DNA from 2 places in the Paenibacillus thailandensis genome. Region 2 is predicted to be linked to the other one. Evidence: riboswitches for the same ligand, from Rfam matches in the RefSeq annotation. Region 2 holds a riboswitch; the other holds the start of a gene.
What was found. Region 2 has a riboswitch for cyclic di-AMP ahead of ACFSW5_RS20305 (ubiquitin-like domain-containing protein). Riboswitches for the same ligand answer to the same signal wherever they lie in the genome.
Positions count from the first base shown of each region.

Region 1: another riboswitch for cyclic di-AMP. It lies ahead of ACFSW5_RS03460 (hypothetical protein); the one in region 2 lies ahead of ACFSW5_RS20305 (ubiquitin-like domain-containing protein).

Region 1 is NZ_JBHUMY010000002.1:14,845-18,252, reverse strand. It holds gene ACFSW5_RS03465 (ABC transporter permease) at 1-525, shown strand, start outside; gene ACFSW5_RS03460 (hypothetical protein) at 895-1,590, opposite strand; cyclic di-AMP (ydaO/yuaA leader) riboswitch at 1,595-1,797, opposite strand; cyclic di-AMP (ydaO/yuaA leader) riboswitch at 2,181-2,413, shown strand; cyclic di-AMP (ydaO/yuaA leader) riboswitch at 2,504-2,698, shown strand; gene kdpF (K(+)-transporting ATPase subunit F) at 2,963-3,040, shown strand; gene kdpA (potassium-transporting ATPase subunit KdpA) at 3,124-3,408, shown strand, end outside.
Region 2 is NZ_JBHUMY010000030.1:64,587-67,994, forward strand. It holds gene rnmV (ribonuclease M5) at 1-249, opposite strand, end outside; gene ACFSW5_RS20305 (ubiquitin-like domain-containing protein) at 380-1,507, opposite strand; cyclic di-AMP (ydaO/yuaA leader) riboswitch at 1,747-1,953, opposite strand; gene ACFSW5_RS20310 (TatD family hydrolase) at 2,139-2,906, opposite strand; gene ACFSW5_RS20315 (HD domain-containing protein) at 3,009-3,408, opposite strand, start outside.

The DNA of each region.
Region 1 (3,408 bases), on a different contig from region 2:
GCAAAGGGGATCAAAGGGCTGCGTATTCGCATCGCCATGTCGCTGCTGTTTACGGAAGCGGTCGCGATGGCTTTGCTGCTGGGGCTTCGGATCATCGAGCCGACGGCTCAATACATTATCTCGATCAGCGGCATCATCGTGGGCAGCTCCATGGTTGTATGCGGTTTGTATTTGAACCGGATGAAGCGGGAGCTGGAAGCTTCGCGCGGCGAAATCGAGGCGCTGCTCGCGCTTGGTGCGTCCGCTCAGCAGGCGATCAAGCTTTCCGCCAAGCGTTCCGTCCGCAGCAGCCTCATTCCGACGCTGGACAGCATGAAGACGGTAGGGCTTGTCCAGCTGCCGGGGATGATGACGGGAATGATCGTGGCGGGCGCGGACCCGATCGAGGCGGTCCGTTACCAGATTTTAATCATGTTTATGCTTGCATCTTCCGCGGCGACGACCGCCATTGTGCTGAGCGGCATGACGGGCGGCATATGGTTTACGGAAGATTTGAGGCTGCCGCGGGACAAGGAAGAGGCGTGAAGCGCGAGCAGCCGAAAGCGGCTTTCACGGCGGACTGCACGGTCCGCCATGAAACCGCCGGCTAGCATGCTAAGTCACCCGAAGGGCGATTTCGTCCGGGCAGTTCTGTACGATCGGCAGTTTATCATCCGAGGCTTTCGCAGTAGGAAAGGAACGTGGGTTCGGGCATGACGGCGAGCGGAACCGGTGGCCCGCAAACCGTCTCACGGCCAGGCTTCGTCGACCCCTTCGAGCTCGGGGAGCCCCGCCTTGCGCCGCTGTTCGATGATGTATTGTACGTAACCCGAATGACCGAGCAAGTCCCGATATCTCGATTATAGCAACAAGGCGACCTTCCGGCACGGAACGTTTATTGTTGACGCTTAACAATTAAAAAAGCGAAATGTAGCATTCGGAGCGAGCCAATAAGGCGAGGTCCTCCGTTTGCCTGCTCAGTGCCTGCTCGCGCTTGGCGTCGATCGGGATGGCTGGCCGAACGCCGGCTAGACGATAAGCGCCGGAGACCGGGTCGTCCTGAAGGACGGATGGAATGTATCCGGCGCGGGCTTCCGCGGAACCGGTCTCGTTCAATGCGCTGCTCTCCCCAAGCTTGCCGGAGCGCACCGCTGCCGGGGAATCTGTCGAAGCCGCGGAGGACGCCTCGACCAAGCTTGCCGTTTCCGCGAAGGCGGGGCTGTCGTTCCCGCCGTCAGTCTCGCTCGCAGCGGCCGCGCTGAAGCCGGCGCCGACGCTTTCCGCGGCGGCGTGAAGCATTTGCCGCAGCCTTTGGTCCAGCGGATGAGCCGTTTCGTCCCATTCCTCCCCGCCGTTTATGCAATGAACGAGGTTGCTGCTCCACTGAACCCAATCCGAAGGCTTCTCCTTCTTCTCGATAAACGTTTCGCTCCAACCGTACCCGTACGCCGTTGTCAAACGCATGCAAACGCGGTAGCCGGGCATATCGACGCCGATCGCCGGAATGACAAACAATTCGATCCGTTTCATGCGAAGCTCCGCCGCGAACGGCAAATCTGCCGTCAAAGCGCCGGGCAGACGTTCAATAAGGGATTCCGCCGGTAAAAACATATTTCTTCTCTCCTTCGTTCGCTTACGAGGTTAGCTGTCGGATTCGGGCTAGAGAGACGCCCTATGCCTGGCTAATGCCAAGCGATTCACCCCAAAGGCAATACCCGTTGCCTTCTAACGAAACTTCTGTATCCGCCTAAGCACGACAGAAGCTTCTTGTGGTTCCCCCGCTTTTTCGTTATCCGAAAAATTCAGCGCAGTTTGGTCGTTTGCCGTTTATATTAAACCCCAATCGCGGCTTTGTAAATGGTTCATTATTCTGTATATGCATTACATTGACCGGAATTTCCCGAATTCTTCGATTTTCGCTGCAAAACTTCGTTATCTCTTCACGATATTCATCGATGCTTATCCTTATTCGGCTGCGCTTGCAGTTGGGTCGATGCCCGATACTTAAAAGACAGATAAGCGGCCGGCACAAATACCGTAAGAGAGAGACATAACGCGAAATAGGGAGAATAATGAAGCTTGATAAAAATGAAAGCGATTAAGCGGAACGGAGGGAGGCTGTTTTAATCCACAGCGGGGCGTACGCGTTCTTTACAGCATCAGAAAGCAGGAGTATGATTCGATTCATGCAAGACGATAACATTTTCCAATCGCTGAGTTTCCGCGATATGCGGAAAACGGGGGAACCAACCGCCCAGCAAGCGTGAATCGCTTGACGGTGCGGAACGCCGGGCCGGCGCCGATGTGAGAGTCGGACAGCCGAGTGCGGCAGGGGTGAATCGTTAGACGGAAGCCATGGATTCCGTCTAACGTAGGGCGACTCTCACCGCCCGAATCCGTCAGCTAACCTCGTAAGCGTCGATCGGGAGAGGATGATGAAGCTTGTGACGTTTTAGACGGGTCACAGGGGTCATAAGGCCTCTGTGGCCTTTTTGCATCTTGGCATCGACATTTCATGACAAACAATCCTTTATCGCTTAATTTTGCCCGTGCGGCAAAAGCGGGGGAACCAATCGGATAGGCAGACGGCTGCATAACGGCTTAACGCCTATCCATGGGGTGAATCGCAAAACAAAGCTTCCAAAACAAGCTTGTTGCGTAGGGCGACTTCCGCGCCCGAATCCGTCAGCTAACCTCGCAAGCGTACTCGGGAGAGGCAACTATAACGCGCGCCGTTCCAGCAGGCGGCGGGGGTCGGCTTCGTCATGGGCGAAGTTTGATTCGCGCTGCCGTCAAGCAGAAGCCGCGGGAGACGTTCCTCTGCTCCCAAGGCTTCTTTTTTTGTGTCCGCAATCTGTTTGGATGGAGGGAAAGCCATGATGGATTTATATATGGTGTTAACGCTGGCCGTATGCTTCGGAATATGCATCCTGTTTGCGTATTGGTGCGGCAAGGTCATTCGGGATGAGGGAGAGGATCGGCCGTGATCATCGTGTCTGTCGTAACGGTGCTGGTATTTATTTATCTCGTCTATGCTCTGCTTCATCCCGAAAAATTTTAGCGGATGCTTCCGAAGCAAGATTTTGTTGCGAAGAAATTTTCATGGAAGCGGCGCTCTCCACAAAACTTTCAGGAGGCTAAGACATGGATATTTTGCAGCTTGCGGTTGTCGTCGGGCTAATACTGCTTCTCGTCAAGCCGCTGGGCACTTATGTCTATCACGTATTTTCGAACGAGCCGAACCGGACGGACCGGCTGTTCGGCCCGTTCGAGAGATTCGTCTACAAGCTGATCGGTCTTAAACACCGCTCCGGCATGAGCTGGAAGGGATATGCGATCAGCTTTATCGCAACAAACATCGTGCTGGTCGCGATCGGTTATCTGATATTGCGGCTGCAGGCGGGTCTTCCTCTTAACCCAAGCGGAATA
Region 2 (3,408 bases):
TTTCTCCTGCGGCAGAAAGGCATGCTTGCAGCCCGGCACGCGCTGCGCGACGATTTTGCGGATCCTCTCGCCGGCGTGATCGGGATCGGTGAACAAAATAACGCCCCGTCTCTCCTGCGCAAGCTTGATCCGGCGCAGCACGTCCTCTCCGATCGCCGAACCGTTCGTTTCGATCGTGTCCGCTTCCACGGCGCGCTTAATGGCGGCCGTGTCGTCCTTGCCCTCTACGACAATCACTTCTTTAATCACCCGGTTCATCCTTTCTTCGCAGCAATACAAAAAGAAGAGGCATTGCCTCTTCTTATCATGGCATAATTTAAATCATAATTACATTGCAACACTCAACGAACTGTTGTCGTTTAATAAATACGGCTTCTTCTTAGCTGGCCGAAGGTTTCGTCGGGCCAAGCACATAGACGGTGTAACCCTTCTTTTTCCCGAATTTGACCGCATAGGAAGAGCTGTCGAAATAAATGTCGATTTTGTTGCCCGTAATGGCGCCACCGGTATCCTCCGCTCTGCGGAAACCGATTCCCTCGATATAGACCCACCAGCCAAGCGGAATGACATCCGGATCTACCGCGATGGTCCGGCCTTCTTCCACCTTCGTGCCGGATGCCGTAATGCCGTATTGCGGATGGCTTTCGTCTTTGCCGGTCGACTCCGTATCGGCCGTATACGCGGTCAACGTTACGTTGTTCAGCACTTTTTTCGGCTTGAACGTCACGCCGCCCTTCGTAACGGACGTTGCGGCGAGCGTGGTGACGTTAGGGGTCGTTTTTTTGGTGCCGACCGCTACGATCTTGTTGACTGCGGGTTGCTCGACCACTTTGCTGACAATTTTTTTGGAAACGAGCTGGCCGTCTTCGTAGACCTTTTCGATCTGCTCGACGACGACGCCTTCCTGGCCGCTTTGCACCAGCTTCTCTTTGCCCTTCTCCAGCGTAGGGTCTTCTTTCTTGATAATCGTAAACGGCACGCTTCGCTCCGCTTGCGACACATGGGTGTCGACCCGGACCACCGTCACGCTCGAAACTCCGGTTAACGGAGCCGTAAGCGCCGGCGTGACCTTGTCGGATTCGCGAATCTTAATATTTAATTCGTCAATCGCTTCGCCCACTGTTTCCTTCGTTGTGTATAACGTCTGCAGCTTTCCGTCCGCCTTCACGGTAAGCTTCACCGCATGATTGATTTCGATCCGGTCTCCGTCCTTAATGCCGGCATTCAGCGGAACGGACACCTCGTCATACGGGCCTATCGTGATGGACTTTTCCTCCAGCAGGTCTTGCAGAGCCCACTTCTTGGTCTTGACGACCGTCTCCTGCCCGTTTACTACCAGGGATACGCTTTTTTCAGTCGTTCCGTACAACAATACCAAAAACATGAAAGTCATAGCGATCGAGATAATGGCACTCAATAAAATCAAACGAAAGTTTTCATGCTTCCATCGCCATGCGAAAGACATGCTGGATGATCGTTGCCCATGGGTGTGTCTTACGTCGCCCATTTCTTCGGTCCTCCTTCATAGTCCCGCCGCTAGTGTTACGCATGATTCATTAGCGCGACTATTGAAATATGGCGTGCGGCAGCACGCATATCCAGTATTCTCTTCTCATCCATTGCCGCCCGGCAGCGTCGCCTGCCGACAGCCCGGCCCTCCCGGCTTCAAAATAAAAAGAAGCCTTCGACAGAGGATCTGTTTCGTGGCTTCCCGAAAAAACACATGGAAAATGGATGCACGAGGTTGATCGCTCTCTATTGCGCTTACGAGGTTAGCTGTCGGGTTTGGGCAAGAGAGCTGCCCTATTCGCGGTCAGCCGCTCATGGCGGCCTTGGCGAAATTCACCCCAAGATGAAATCAATGACTCTAAGCGTCTGCCTCGCTCCGTGACAGCCGATCGCTTATCGCCTGGTTCCCCCGTTCTCCGTTCGGAGATTAAGCGTTACTGGAAATCCGATACAAATCATTTTTAAGTTCTGAAATGAATCATACCTTCATCCGATGCCGATTGTAAAGAAGCTTTAAAAGTCGCTATAAGCGATTTATTCGGATATTTCCAGAAAATATGAGCGATTTAAGCGACAAAAATTAGTTTTTTCGCTCCCTTTCACATTCCTGCTTCTTTTTTGAGCGTTTTTCACAATAGTCTGAAACATTTTTTTCCATTTTCAGTCGTAATCCGGCCGATTTCCTCCACCGTTTTGCCGGTAATTTCGGCCGCTGCCTCGGCCACAAGAGCGACATAGGAAGTCTCATTTCTCTTTCCTCTAAATGGATGAGGGGCCAAATACGGGCAATCCGTTTCGATCAACAACCGGTCAAGCGGCACCTTGGCAAGCACCTCTTTCGGAACCCGGGCGTTCTTGAACGTTACCGGTCCGCCAAATGAAATATAAAAATTCATGTCGAGGCACAGCTTGGCCGTCTCCCAGCTCCCGGAGAAGCAGTGCATGATTCCGCCGACTTCGGAGGCGTGCTCCTCTTTCAGGATGCGGACCACGTCTTCATGGGCGTCGCGGTTATGGATGACGATCGGTTTTTTGACTTTTTTCGCCAGCGCAATCTGCTCTCTGAACTTTTGCTGCTGCAGCTCCTTCGGCGACGTATCCCAATGATAATCCAGCCCGATTTCACCGATCGCGACAACTTTCGGATGCGCGGACAACCGCTCGATCCATTCCAAGTCCCCCGGCTGCATATCGATCGTATCGACCGGATGCCAGCCGACGGCCGCGTAGATGAAATCGTATTGTTCGGCCAAAGCGATCGTCGACGGAATCGTCTCGCGGTTAAAGCCGATGTTCACGATCAGCTCGACGCCCGCTTCGCGTGCCCGTTTAATGACTTCGCTGCGATCGTTGTCGAATTTTGAAGAGTCGAGATGGGCATGCGTGTCAAATAACATATTGTTGTTTCCTCCTGTATGATCTTCCTATATATAGTTGTTTTTCCTTAATAACTACACGGGAAATGATTGGTTTCCCGGGTGAGGCTGCATAAGCGGTTATTAAAATCTTTCCGCTTGACGGGCGTCCAATTTGAACAATTCCCGAATGCCTGCCGGCAGCCGGCCGGCAGCCCTCAGAAGCGGCTCCTCCGGGTAATACAGATGATATTGCCCTTGGTGAAGCCCGGTTATCGAGCGCACGATGTCCGATTTACGCGAAATTTCGTTCAAATGGTCTTGTTCGTCCAGGAGCAGGATCGGCGTTTTTTCTTCTTTTTCGCCTTTTTTAGTGTCCGGTCGGTATACGTCGTAAGGCTGGTCGTACGGAAAATCGATTTCCATATGATAATCCGGATGGAGCCCGATCATGCGCCACTGCTCCTCGATTTCGTTCAGAAGCTTTTCATCCGGGTTGTCCAGCGTTATGTATTTATAAAGCCGGCGGTTCAAGAACCGGTCG